Regions from separate parts of the Shewanella sedimentimangrovi genome, predicted to be linked through region 3. Evidence: predicted binding sites of a transcription regulator. Region 3 holds the regulator's gene; each other region holds the start of a gene.

Region 1 (4,662 bases), 450 kb from region 3:
GGCCATAACCATTGATCGCAACTCTGATCATACCCAGCCAACAATCCTCAATTCAGCCCACACAGGAGGCAGATAGACAAAACCCGGATGAGCCTGAACTCACCCGGGATTGTGGACAGGAAGCGGGCTTCCTGCCCCCTTGACGCTTAAGCCAGCAGTTCTTCTGCGGCGGCAACCACCTTGGCAGTGGTAAAGCCGAACATTTCGAACAACTGGTTGGCCGGCGCAGACTCACCGAAGGTGGTCATACCGATAATGCGACCGTTCAGGCCCACATACTTATACCAGTAATCGGCAATACCGGCTTCCACGGCGATGCGTTTTGTGACGCTTGCCGGCAGAACCGCTTCCTTGTAGGCCGCATCCTGCTTGTCGAACAGATCGGTACAGGGCATGGATACCACGCGCACCTGCTTGCCCTTGGCAGTCAGTTCGGCCTGGGCCTTAACCGCCAGTTCCACTTCGGAGCCGGTGGCTATGATGATGAGCTCGGGAGCCGCAGCGCTGTCAACCAGCACGTAAGCGCCCTTGTTGACGTTGGCCAGCTGCTCGGCAGTACGTGGCATTTGCGCCAGGTTCTGACGGGAGAAGATCAGCGAAGTCGGGCCGTCTTTACGCTCGATGGCGTATTTCCAGGCCACGGCAGACTCCACCTGATCACAGGGGCGCCAGGTGCTCATGTTGGGGGTCATACGCAAGGACGCCATTTGCTCCACCGGCTGGTGGGTTGGGCCGTCTTCACCCAGACCGATGGAGTCGTGGGTGTAAACCTGGATGTTTTGCACCTTCATCAGCGCCGCCATACGCATGGCGTTACGGGCATATTCCATGAACATCAGGAAGGTCGCACCGTAGGGCACAAAGCCACCGTGCAGGGCGATACCGTTGATGATGGCGGTCATACCGAACTCACGCACACCGTAGTGCAGGTAGTTGCCGCTGGCATCATCAGCCGTGATGGACTTGGAAGCCGAGTACATGGTCAGGTTGGATGGCGCCAGGTCGGCACTGCCACCGAGGAATTCCGGCAGCATGGCACCGAAGGCTTCCAGAGCGTTTTGTGACGCCTTACGGGAAGCGATGTTGGCAGGAGTGGCCTGCAGCTTCTCGATATAGGCCTGGGCTTCGATTTGGAAGTTGGCTGGCAGTTCGCCCTTGATACGGCGCTCAAACTCGGCAGCCAGCTCTGGGTGAGCGGCAGCGTAAGCAGCGAACTTGGCATCCCAGTTTTTCTCGGCAGCAATACCCGCTTCCTTGGCATCCCAGGCGGCATAGATGTCGGCAGGGATCACGAATGGGTCGTGCTTCCAACCGAGAAACTCACGGGCGGCAGCGATTTCAGCATCGCCCAGTGGCGCGCCGTGGCAGTCGTGTGAACCTGACTTGTTGGGTGAGCCGTAACCGATAATGGTCTTGCAGCAGATGAGCGATGGACGGGGATCGGCCTTGGCCGCCTCGATGGCTGCGTTGATGGCAGCAGCATCGTGACCGTCAACACCGGCAACCACGTGCCAGCCGTAGGACTCGAAACGCTTGACAGTGTCATCGGTGAACCAGCCTTCCACGTGACCGTCAATGGAAATGCCGTTGTCATCCCAGAAGGCGATCAGTTTGCCCAGACCCAGAGTGCCGGCCAGGGAGCAGGCCTCGTGGGAGATACCTTCCATCAGACAGCCGTCGCCCATGAACACATAGGTGAAGTGGTCAACTATGTCGTGCCCGTCGCGGTTGAATTGAGCCGCCAGGGTCTTCTCGGCAATGGCCATACCCACGGCGTTGGTGATGCCCTGACCCAGGGGACCTGTGGTGGTTTCAATGCCGGGGGCATAACCGTATTCAGGGTGGCCCGGGGTACGGGAGTGCAGCTGACGGAACTGCTTGAGATCTTCGATGCCCAGATCGTAACCGGCCAGATGCAGCAGCGAGTAGTGCAGCATGGAACCATGGCCATTGGAGAGCACAAAACGGTCGCGGTCGGCCCACTGTGGATTGGTGGGGTTGTGTTTCAGATGATCGCGCCAAAGGACTTCGGCAATATCGGCCATCCCCATGGGGGCACCTGGGTGACCGGAATTGGCTTTCTGCACTGCGTCCATGCTCAGGGCACGGATGGCGTTAGCGAGTTCTTTACGGGAAGACATGCTCTCTCCTGCTGGTTTTGAGGCTTTAAGGGCAATTGGGTGGCATATTTTCCCTTAACTGCGGACAGGGCGCAAATTTAAATTGGCCCCAGCCCAAGGGCCTGGAATCCCGACCCTTTTTCCAGGTGTTCAAGGCTGATTTCAGACTGGAACACTCAGTTTACAATTCTGCGCCAATGGGCGGTGAAAATAGCGCCAAAGCCGTGATTGTCCGGCGGATGGTCACAATATGACGGAAATTTTGCACAAAGCGGGTGATCGCGGCCCCGATTTCAACTAAAATGGCCGTCTAGATGTAGATGCTGCTACACGTTTTTACGTTAAACGACGAGATTTTCCTAACATGGCAAAACACTTGTTTACCTCTGAGTCGGTCTCAGAAGGTCATCCCGATAAAATTGCGGATCAGATTTCCGACGCGGTACTGGACGCCATTCTGGCCCAGGACCCCAAGGCCCGCGTGGCCTGTGAAACCTATGTCAAGACCGGCATGGTACTTGTGGGTGGCGAAGTCACCACCTCTGCCTGGGTCGACATTGAAGAACTGACCCGCAAAACAGTGCGCGAAATCGGCTACACCCATTCAGACATGGGTTTCGATGCCGACTCCTGCGCCGTGCTCAATGCCATAGGCAAGCAATCCCCCGACATCAACCAGGGTGTTGATCGCGCCGATCCCAAAGAACAGGGTGCAGGTGACCAGGGTCTGATGTTCGGCTATGCCAGCAATGAAACCGATGTGCTGATGCCTGCGCCCATCACCTACGCCCACGCACTGGTGAAGCGTCAATCAGAAGTGCGCAAGGACGGAACCCTGTCCTGGCTGCGTCCCGATGCCAAGTCCCAGGTGACCTTCGCCTATGACCAGGGCAAGATTGTCGGCATCGACGCCGTGGTACTGTCTACCCAGCATTGCGACAGCGTATCCCAGGCCGATTTGATCGAAGGCGTGATGGAAACCATCATCAAGCCGGTACTGCCTGCCCAGTGGCTGAACAAGGACACCAAGTTCTTTATCAACCCAACTGGCCGTTTTGTTATCGGTGGTCCTATGGGTGACTGCGGTCTGACCGGTCGCAAGATCATAGTCGACACCTATGGCGGCATGGCCCGTCACGGTGGTGGCGCCTTCTCCGGTAAAGATCCGTCCAAGGTTGACCGCTCCGCCGCTTACGCAGCACGTTACGTGGCCAAGAACATTGTTGCCGCCGGCCTCGCCGAGCGCTGCGAACTGCAAGTGTCCTACGCCATAGGTGTAGCCGAGCCAACCTCTATCAGCCTGGAAACCTTCGGTACTTCCAGACTCGACGAAGACAAGCTGATCCAGCTGGTGCGTCGTCACTTCGATCTGCGCCCCTACGGCCTGACCGAAATGCTGAACCTGGCCCGTCCAATCTACCAGGCCACTGCCGCCTACGGTCACTTCGGCCGTAACGAGTTCCCCTGGGAACAGACAGACAAGGCAGAAGCCCTGCGTGCCGACGCCGGCCTCTAAGGTCCGCCAAGCACAAAAAAACCGCCTCAGGGCGGTTTTTTATTGGCTGCTAAATCCGATATTTGCTGAGGCTCACAGATGATCAAAATGGGCATGCTGAATGGTTAAAAAGACCAACTGGCTTTCCGCCACCGGCACCAAGTCCAGGGATTCAAGTTCACTCCAGCCCTCATCTGACACCAGTGGCACCAGTTCGGCGCTGGCGCGGGTCACCACGCCACAATCAAGCAACCAGTCGTCCCCCTCAAGCAAGTAATGACGCTTGCCATCAGAGGCCTTGGCCTCAAAAGCCCGGCACTCTATGCCCTGATGGTACAGGGTCGAGAAACAGAACCTCAGGTTGTCAAAGGGGCTCAATCTCAGCCCGGTCCAAGGTTGCAGCGCCAGGGGCAATAATTCAGCGCTCATGACCTGCTCTCATTACTTGAATTCAGGCTTCGCGCCAGCAGGTAAAAATCCCGCCCTTCAAAGCCAAACAGATCCAGCACCTGCATCCCGGCCTTGGCCGTATGCGCCGCAAAGGAACGCTCATTGTCCTCGGCGATAAAGGTCACGGCATGGCTGAAGCGCTCGGCCAACCTGGGCCAGAGGGCATCCACCAGAAGTTGGAATACTCCAGTACCACGAGCCGCCGGACTGACCCAGATGGGTCCATATTGGCAGCTGCGTTCAAAACCGCCCAAACGTTGCAATTGTTTGCCAATGGCACCATAGATGTGCCTGTTTCCGTAAAAGCGCCAGTCCGCCGCCATCACATAGCCCAGGATCTCCTCACCTTCGATAGCCACCAGCAGTTGCTGCTTGGTGGCAAGTTCGGTCAGGGCCCGGATATCAAAGCCCTCCCCCTGGAGATTTCCCCGATTCGACGTCAGTTCATCGGCAAGGTGCAGCTGTTCCAGCTGGGCGATTTGGCTGATGTCGGCGGCGGTAGCGGTGCGGATCTGCGGCACAAGGACTCCGAATAGTCAAAGAAGCAAAGGCTGATTTATCACTGCATTAGGGCGGTAGAGTTGCGAATTCGCCTTA
Region 2 (4,662 bases), 1.4 Mb from region 3:
CGAGCGGCGGGATTGTCCCAAAGATAATCAACTAAAAGAAGGGGAAAGATCACAGTTCATCAATGGAATTAAAGCGTATAACACACGGATAAATATGATCTTTTTTACAGATAAAAGAACAGTCAAATCAAGACTTAAAGATGAAAACCAATAAAAACATAAATTAAGCAGAAAACAGCCAAGACGCGATATGATCTTAATAGCCGACTGAATATATCCAGCACGGTAAATTAGATTCACACGGGCAAATTCAAACGCCGGTATTTTAATCAACAAATAACGGAATTAAATACGGTATTTAAATAGCATTGTGCACCATGAATTTGTCGATTTCATGGTACACAATGCGATTAAATCAGAGACTGAAATATTGCTGGTGATTCTGGGCCCAGCGCAATAACTCTACCCTGTTACGGGATTCGGTTTTTTTGAAAATCGAGGAAATATGGGCCTTGACCGTGTGCTCGCTGATACACAGATTGTCGGCGATTTCCCTGTTGCGGGCACCGCTGGACACCAACTGGATTATGGTGCGCTCGCGATTGGTAAGGGACTGCAGCGCCGCCAGGCTGTCGTGGGTCTGGGATTCGCGGCTATCGAGCTTTTTAACCAACTGCCGGAACACCTTGCTGATCAGCGGCCGCTCGAACCACAGCTCATCGGCCACCATCTTGCGCAGCCCGGTGAGCATAAGGTCGAGGCGCTGATCCGCATACAGCAGGCCACGGATCCCCATCAAGAGGGCGGCCTCGGGCTCCAGGGCACCACGGTCCACGTGATACAGGGCCACGGGTACATGCTGAACCAGGCGACTGGCCAGCAAGGGAATGCCCTGGTTATCCAGTGCCGACCCTTTTTGGGCTATCAGATAAAACGCGTTGGGATTACCGCTGGGCTCCAGCTCAGCGGCATGACGTACCACCCGGGTCTTCAAACCTATGGACTCGGCCAGCATGGCCAGATGGCAAGGGGCTGCGACCTGATGAACAAAAATTAGCTCATTGATGTTACTCATCTGCTTTTCTCCCTGAAAAGTCTCTTATGGTTTTGTGGCATTACTCAGGTAATTCTGTGGCCAACATTCCATGTTCTGGCCTTTATAGTTAATGCTGTTACTCGGGCTAGATTGTGCTGCCGGCAAAGCATAACTCCATCAGTCCAAAGTATGATTCTGACAAGCTTGAAAAACGCCCAAAGGCTAAGCCGTTGAATCACAATCACTAGTTGGATTTTATTTGAACTGTCACAATAGAAGCAATTGATAATATTAGGTAATTTTTTGCAACTGACGGTCATGCATACGGTTAAACAGCAGCAATGCCAGCATGCCGCCGAGCAGCGCCATCAGCATGTCGGACTGGGTGTCCCAGACATAACCCTGGGTGCCGAGAAACGCCTCGGCACTGTCCCCGGTGGCCACCGCCACCCACCATTCGATAAGTTCATAGAAGGCCGACAGGGCCAACACAAAACACAGACACAGGAAATGACACCAGGCCCCGGGTTTCACCGCTTGCTTTCGCAGCATGATTTCCCGCGCCAGTATCACGGGGACAAAGCCCTGGGCCAGGTGCCCCAGCTTGTCGTAATTGTTGCGCTCGCTCCCCATCCACTGGGCCAGGCTGTCAAACAGCGGCACCTCGGCATAGGTATAGTGGGCACCCACAAACAATATGCTGCAGTGCAGCAACACCAACACATAGGCCAGGGGCGTCAGGGGAAAGCGTTTGCGGGTCAGGGCCAGCAGCGGCAGGGCGACGAGTGCAGGTACCGCCTCTAAAAACCAGGTAAAACCATCGTGGGGTTGGTAAACGGACCAGAGCAGGATTGCCAGGTAGCTGCCCAGCCATATTAAGGGTTTATACAAAGAACGGACCTCTTATACGATATTGTTCTAAAATTGGAATAAACACTTTAGCCGTCCAGCCCTCCACAGCAGGTTAAAAAAATGCTAATTTGTGCTGGCAGTTGGCAGTCAGCATAGCACATAGCATAAGCATAATTCCTAAAACGAAGAGGGTATCAACAGATGGCGAAACACTCGCTGGACAAGGATAAAATCAAGATCCTGTTGTTGGAAGGCGTCCACCAGTCTGCGGTGAATGTATTCGAGCGCGCAGGTTACACCAATATCGAGTATCACAAGGCCTCCCTGGCGGAGGATGAGCTGATCGCTTCGATTAAAGATGCCCACTTTGTCGGGATCCGCTCCCGCACCCACCTGAGCGCCGAAGTGCTGGCCAGGGCCGAGAAACTGGTGGGCATAGGCTGCTTCTGTATCGGTACCAACCAGGTGGACCTTAAGGCCGCCGAACTGGCCGGTGTCCCTGTGTTCAACGCCCCCTTCTCCAACACCCGCAGCGTTGCCGAGCTGGTACTGGGTGAGATCATTATGCTGATGCGCGGCATACCCCAGCGTAACGCCCTGGCCCACCGCGGTGGCTGGCTCAAGAGCGCCAACGGCAGCTTCGAAGTGCGCGGCAAGACCCTGGGTGTGATTGGCTATGGCCACATAGGTACCCAACTGGGGATCCTGGCGGAAACCCTGGGTATGCGGGTGGTGTTCTTCGATATCGAAGACAAGCTGCCGCTGGGTAATGCCCAGCAAATACACTCCATGGAGCAACTGCTGGCCCAGGCCGACGTGGTCAGCCTGCACGTACCCGAGACCCCACAGACCAAGAACATGATCGGCCCCGAAGAGCTGGCCGCCATGCGCAAGGGCAGCATTTTGATCAACGCTTCCCGCGGTACCGTGGTCGACATTGATGCCCTGACCGCCGCCCTCAAGGAAGAGCATCTGGCCGGTGCCGCCATCGACGTGTTCCCGGTGGAGCCCAAGTCCAACACCGACGAATTCATCAGCCCCCTGCGCGGCCTCGACAATGTGATCCTCACCCCGCACGTGGGTGGCAGCACAGAAGAAGCCCAGGAAAACATAGGTATCGAAGTGGCCGGCAAGCTGGCCAAGTACTCGGACAACGGCAGTACAGTGTCTGCGGTCAACTTCCCCGAGGTTTCCCTGCCACTGCACAAGGGCACCTCGCGTCTGCTGCATATACATAAAAACCGCCCCGGTATTCTGATCAAGATTAACCAGGCCTTCGCCGAGAAGAGCATCAACATCTCGGCCCAGTACCTGCAAACCACCGCCGACATAGGTTACGTGGTGATGGAAGTGGACACTCACCAGGCCGAAGAGGCCCTGGAGCAGATGAAGGCCATCGAAGGCACAATCCGTACCCGCCTGTTGTACTGATAAGCGGGGCATGGTTAAAAGGGGCGCCTATGGTGCCCCTTTTGTTTTTGCCGCCGCTCTTTGCTTCTGCCCCTTTAATGTCAGACGCTTAATCCGCTACAATCCGGGCATACTTGCCGTTTTTTCCAAAGGAATCCGCAATGACCTTCACAGTATCCCAACCCCAATGGTCACTGGACAGCCAGGGCCCAGCCCTGGGGCTGTGCCTGCTTAACCACCTGGGGCTTATCCGCATCAGCGGCGAGCAGGGCCGCAGCTTTATTCACGGTCAGGTGACCGCCGACATCAGCTCCCTGGCCAACGACGCCTGGTGCTGGGGTGCCCATTGCGATCCCAAGGGTCGCATGCTGGCCAGTTTCCGCGCCTTTTCCCTGGGCGATGCCCTGGCGCTGATGATGCCCCGCAGCGCCCTGGAAATCGACCTGCCACAACTGAAGAAATACGCCGTGTTCAGCAAGGCCGAACTGGTGGATGCCAGTGGCGATTGGACCCTGCTCGGAGTGATGGGCAGCGAGGCCAAGGCCTTTGTCGAAGCCAAATTCGGCCCCTGTGACGCGGCCCTGACCGCCCTGGAACAGGGTGCCGTCATCCGGGACAAGGCGCGCTACATCCTGGTATTGCCCAAGGCCGATGCCGAGGCTCTGATGGCCGGCAGCGGTCAGCCTCTCTATGACGCCAGTGCCTGGCAGGCGCTGGAGATCCGCGATGGTTACCCCAACCTGGCGGCCAACCATGCCAACGAGTACATACCGCAGATGTGCAACCTGCAGGCGCTGGATGGCATCAGCTTTACCAAGGGCTGCTACATGGGCCAGGAAACCGTGGCCCGCACCCATTACCGCGGTGGCAACAAGCGCGCCCTGTACGTGCTGTCGGGCACGGCAGCCACCAAGGTGCGCCTGGAGAGCACCCTGGAAATCGCCGTTGAAGGGGGCCATCGCAAGGCGGGTAACATCATAGAAGTGGTACAGCGCGACAACCAGGTGCTGCTGACGGCCGTGCTGGCCAACGACACCCCGGCCGATGCCCTGCTGCGCCTGGCGGACGACCTCGGTGCCGAGCTGCGTCCCCTGCCCCTGCCCTACAGCCTTGAGCAGGCCTAACGCGGCAACGCTGCAAACTCGAAGTAAAAATCCACCTGCATAGCAGGTGGCTTTGACACAGCCCCCTAAAAGGGGGCTTAAAAACTAACCTTCCAACCCTAACGCTATTTGCCGTTTCTCTTCTTCTTTGGCTGTCTTTTCCTGGTGCCGTACATATCTACGGATTATGTCTTCGTTTGCTCCTACTGAGTCCACAAAATAACCCCGTTGCCAGAAGTGATTCCCCCAGAGCTTGTGCTTTCTTAAATAAGGAAATTTGGCAAACATCCTGATCGCGGTTCTCCCTTTAACAAAACCCAT
Region 3 (4,662 bases):
CCACACCGGCTTCTGCCAGCTGGCTCAGCAGGGTGTCGCAGTCACCGCCCAGGGTCAGGCTGAAACAGGCCACCTCGTTAAGGTTGGTCACCACGGGGGCGCTGGCGCGGGAGCTTGAGGGCGCCACCAGGGTAAAGGCGGTGTGTGGCGCATAGCTTGAGCGCACCGCCATGCTGACCCGGGTGTCAAACAGGGGTTGCAGGGTACGGGAATGGAGCACGGGCGAACCCAGACGGGCCAGGCGGTCGGCCTCGGCCAGTGACATGCTGGCCAGCAACTTGGCGTCATTGATCTTGTTGGGATCGGCGTTAAACACCCCTTCCACATCGGTCCAGATGGTGACCCGGTCGATATCGGCCAGGCTGGCAATCAAGGTCGCGCTGAAATCCGAGCCGTTGCGGCCCAGCAGCAGGGTATCGCCGCGGCTGTTGGCGCAGATAAAGCCGGTGATCACCAAGCGCTCGTCCGGATGTTCGGCCAGCAGCGCCTGCACCTTGGCACGGGACTCGGCGGTGCGAATCTGTGGCACAGCGCCCTCATCGGCCACCAGTATACTGCAGGCATCCACGTGGCTTGCCGCCACGCCGGATTCACGCAGCAGCGCCGCCATCAAACGAGCCGACCAGCGCTCGCCGAAACTGACCACCTGATTCACCTGATAGTCGTTGCGTTCACCAAGGGCCAGCAGGGTCTGCAACTGGGCCTTGTCCGTGGCCAGGCGCTCACGCAGGTGGCGGGCCTGTTCGGCACTGAGCAACTGCTCAATCAGTTGTTGCTGATAGCCCATCAGCTGCTGCAACTCTTCCTGCCACAGGGCACCTTTGTCGCTCAGCTCCAGCAGACGATAGAGAAAATTGGTGCTCTTGCCGGCGGCCGACACCACCACCAGATCGTCACTGCGCCCCTGGGTCAGCAGTATATGGGCCACCCGACGATAACAGTCCGCATCCGCCAGGCTGGAGCCACCGAATTTATGTAAATGACATCGTGCCACATCAGGCTCCTATTGCTTGCAGGCCGCCACGGCGGCGAGTCCGGCCTCTATGTCGGCCAGCAAATCTTCCACATCTTCAATCCCCACCGACAAACGCAGCAGGGTGTCACTGATCCCGGCCTCGGCGCGGGCATCGCTGTCCATGGCCCTGTGGGTCATGGTGGCGGGCACTGCCACCAGGCTCTCTACCCCACCGAGACTTTCGGCGATGCTGAAAAACTGCAGCGCCCCGAGAAAGGCCACCAGCTCTTCCTGGCCACCTTCAAGCTCAAAACTCAGCATAGCGCCAAAGCCCTGTTGTTGCCGGGCGGCAATCTCGTGCCTAGGGTGATCCTTGAGCCCGGGGTAATACACCTTGCGCACCAGCTCGCTGGCAGCCAAACGGGCCACTATGCGCTCGGCGTTTGCCTGGTGCTGCCGCACCCGCACCGCCAGGGTGCGCACCCCGCGCAGGGTCAGGTAGCTGTCAAAGGCGCCGCCTGTGAGTCCCAGGGTATTGGACCACCAATGCAGGCGTTCCCCCAGCTCGGCATCGCGACACACCACGGCGCCACCGACCACATCGCTGTGGCCATTGATGTACTTGGTGGTGGAGTGCACCACTATGTCGGCCCCCAGCAACAAGGGTTGCTGCAATATGGGCGAGAGGAAGGTGTTGTCCACCACCACCTTGGCGCCCACCTTGTGGGCGGCATCGGCAATGGCGGCTATGTCCACTACCCGCAAAAGCGGATTGGAGGGAGTCTCCAGCCATACCATGGCCGGTCCTTGGGCCAGGGCCGCATCCAGCGCCGCCGTATCCGATTGATCGACCACCAGCAGGCGGAACTGGCCTTTCTTCGCCAGGTTGGTGAACAGGCGATAGCTGCCGCCGTAGCAGTCATGGGGTACCACCAATAAATCATCGGCTCCGAGCAGACTGGTCACCAGGGTGATGGCTGCCATACCGGTGCAGGTAATGATACCGCTGCTGCCATGCTCCAATTGGGCCAGGGCCTCTCCAAGTTGGGAGCGGGTGGGATTACCCGAACGGCTGTAGTCGAATGCCCGTGGCTGGGTGTGACCGTCAAAACTGTAATTGGTCGACAGGTAGATGGGCGGTACCACGGCACCATGCTGGCTGTCACTCTCAATGCCCTGACGTACGGCTATGGTTGCGGCTCGACGCTCTGTCATACTCGGATCCTCAAAATACGCTTGCGCATCACAATGGATGTCTGGACGTCTAAATTAACTCAGCAATTATACCGAGGTCAATAGGCATCCAGACTTTTAGACGTCTATACTTGTTGGCGAGAGCCCACAGATGGGGCGTTTTAGCAGCAATTATTTGACTGTAGTTTGTAAGGGTTTAAAATCGGCACCGAATTTCGGATATCACAGGTGAGTCAATGACTGAATGGAATGGCGAATACATCAGCCCCTATGCTGAGCACGGAAAGAAGAATGAGCAGGTTAAAAAGATTACCGTTTCCATTCCTTTGAAAGTGTTGAAAGTATTGACCGATGAGCGCACCCGTCGCCAGGTCGGCAACCTGCGTCATGCAACCAACAGTGAATTGCTGTGTGAGGCCTTTTTACATGCCTACACGGGCCAACCGCTGCCCAATGATGACGACCTGTCAAAAGACAAACCCGACAGCATCCCCGCCGAAGCCAAGCGCCTGATGGATGAGATGGGAATCGAATGGGAAGACATGGAGTAAACTCCTGTCAATGAAAGATAAACACACAAGGATCGCTCGGCGATCCTTGTGTGTTTTTGGCCCCGGAGTACTTTGATGGATCCTGTTACCTGGTTGTTGGCCCTGCTGATCATCTTCAGTGGCGCCCTGATCCAAAGTCTGATTGGCTTTGGTCTGGCTGTAGTAGCCAGTCCGCTGTTGTATCTGCTGGAGCCGCGACTGGTGCCGGCCCCTGTGATAGTCATGGGCTTCTCCATTGCCCTGCTGACCCTGGTGCGGGAGCGCGGTCAACTGGAGTTCAAGGGTCTGCAATATGCCCTGCTGGGACGGGTTCCCGGCGGCCTGCTGGGTGCCACCCTGTTACTCCTGGCTCCACAGGATGTACTGGGGCTGGCCATAGCCGCCATTGTGGCCATCGCCGTATTGCTCAGCCTTAAACGCTTCGAACTGCCGGTGAACCGCCTGACCCTGTTCGCGGCCGGTACCCTGTCCGGGGTATTCGGCACCATAGCCGCCATTGGCGGCCCGCCGATGGCGCTGTTGCTGGCGGGCAAGGATCCCGGTAAATTCCGGGCGGCACTGTCGGCCTTTTTTATCTTCAGCTCCCTGATTGCTTTGGTGATTCTGGCCTTGGCAGGCTTGCTGAGCACTGAGCACTTGTGGTGGTCGCTGCAACTGCTGCCCGGTGTCATTTTGGCCTACCTGCTGGCCGGGAAAATGATCCACAGGGTTGATAAAAATAAAACCAGGGTGATGACCCTGGTTTTATGTTCCTTAAGCGCCCTGCTGCTGACCTTTAAGTCGCTGGCCAGCCTGCTTGGTTAGAAGTGATAGGAGGTTTGCAGTGCCGCGCCGTAGGCATTGTCATTGCCGAACATACCGCTGAGATCCAGCTTAAAACTCTTGCCTATGGCAAAACCGGTGCCGAGGGAATAAAGATTGGCGGTCACATCATTCAGATCGTGGCGGTAGCCCAGCCGTAACGCCAACCAGTCCATGGCCTGGTATTCACCGCCCACACGCCAATACTGGGTACCCTCCATGTCGACAAACTTTTCATTTTCAAGCAGATCCAAATCCGTGGTTACGGTAAAACCATCCCACTGGTAAGCCACGCCAACGGTCACTGTTGGCCCCACTCTGTAGGTGGCCTGAATACCTTCTGACTCAACTGTGTCCAGCTCCCGCTTTATCAGGTTGCGGCCGGCAAGACCTATGACCATGCCATGCATGGGCTCAATGGCGATACCCACATCCAGGTTAAAACCGGTTTCATCGTTGCTGTAGTCGCTGCCATCGAAATCGCCTTCATCAAAATTGTTGGCACTGACACCATAGTTGAAGCTGTCGAGGCGCTGGATTTTTGGGGTAACCCCCACTGTCACCGGCATATTAACAATCGACAGCGGCATACTGACCGCCACCCCGATATCTGATATGGCACCGGCTATAACCCGGCCCTGGGAGGTCAAATCCCCAATTTGCGGTGGATTGACCGGATCCACACTGTTAAGCAGTACTATATCGGCGTCGCTGATATCCGCTATGCCAATACCATCCAGATAACTCTTGTAAATGACGGCCCAGCCCATTCCCTTGGAAGGCATGCTGACGCTCAAGCCAATACCACCACTAAGATAGGCGTTGTTGTCCTGCAGTGATTCCAGATCACTCACCAGGGCATTGCGATAGGTATCAACTGCGGTGGGATTGGCATTATCAATAGCCGTCTGCAAGGCATCGTAGTCATCCTGCAGCAGATCTATCTTGTCTATCATGTCGTCCTTGTCGGCCGCATCAAGCCCCAGGGTCGGCAGTAACAAGGTGACCCCTTGATCACGCATGGATGGCAGGGACAACAGGGCCGGGTTGGCAAAGGCGGCCCCTTCGATATTGGAAGCAGCCACTCCTGTGCCCCCCATGGCATCGCTGCGGGCCTCGAAATAATCCTGGCCGGCGAACGCAAATGGACTGAGGAACACG

The links. The regulator MetJ, encoded in region 3, represses methionine synthesis genes. The targets are predictions, from matches to a motif close to TAGACGTCTAGACGTCTA.
Region 1: the regulator MetJ is predicted to act here: its motif matches at 2,424-2,441, upstream of metK (methionine adenosyltransferase).
Region 2: the regulator MetJ is predicted to act here: its motif matches at 1,916-1,933, upstream of serA (phosphoglycerate dehydrogenase).

The regions. Positions count from the first base shown of each region.
Region 1 covers NZ_CP071502.1:3,168,082-3,172,743, forward strand. The annotation lists gene epd (erythrose-4-phosphate dehydrogenase) at 1-31, opposite strand, end outside; gene tkt (transketolase) at 147-2,141, opposite strand; gene metK (methionine adenosyltransferase) at 2,485-3,636, shown strand; gene JYB85_RS13995 (hypothetical protein) at 3,709-4,044, opposite strand; gene JYB85_RS14000 (GNAT family N-acetyltransferase) at 4,041-4,586, opposite strand.
Region 2 covers NZ_CP071502.1:806,599-811,260, reverse strand. The annotation lists gene JYB85_RS03305 (helix-turn-helix transcriptional regulator) at 356-1,015, opposite strand; gene JYB85_RS03300 (DUF2238 domain-containing protein) at 1,268-1,867, opposite strand; gene serA (phosphoglycerate dehydrogenase) at 2,030-3,259, shown strand; gene ygfZ (tRNA-modifying protein YgfZ) at 3,400-4,362, shown strand; gene tnpA (IS200/IS605 family transposase) at 4,447-4,662, opposite strand, start outside.
Region 3 covers NZ_CP071502.1:3,618,277-3,622,938, forward strand. The annotation lists gene JYB85_RS16135 (bifunctional aspartate kinase/homoserine dehydrogenase II) at 1-994, opposite strand, end outside; gene metB (cystathionine gamma-synthase) at 1,004-2,170, opposite strand; gene metJ (met regulon transcriptional regulator MetJ) at 2,386-2,700, shown strand; gene JYB85_RS16150 (sulfite exporter TauE/SafE family protein) at 2,776-3,504, shown strand; gene JYB85_RS16155 (conjugal transfer protein TraF) at 3,501-4,662, opposite strand, start outside.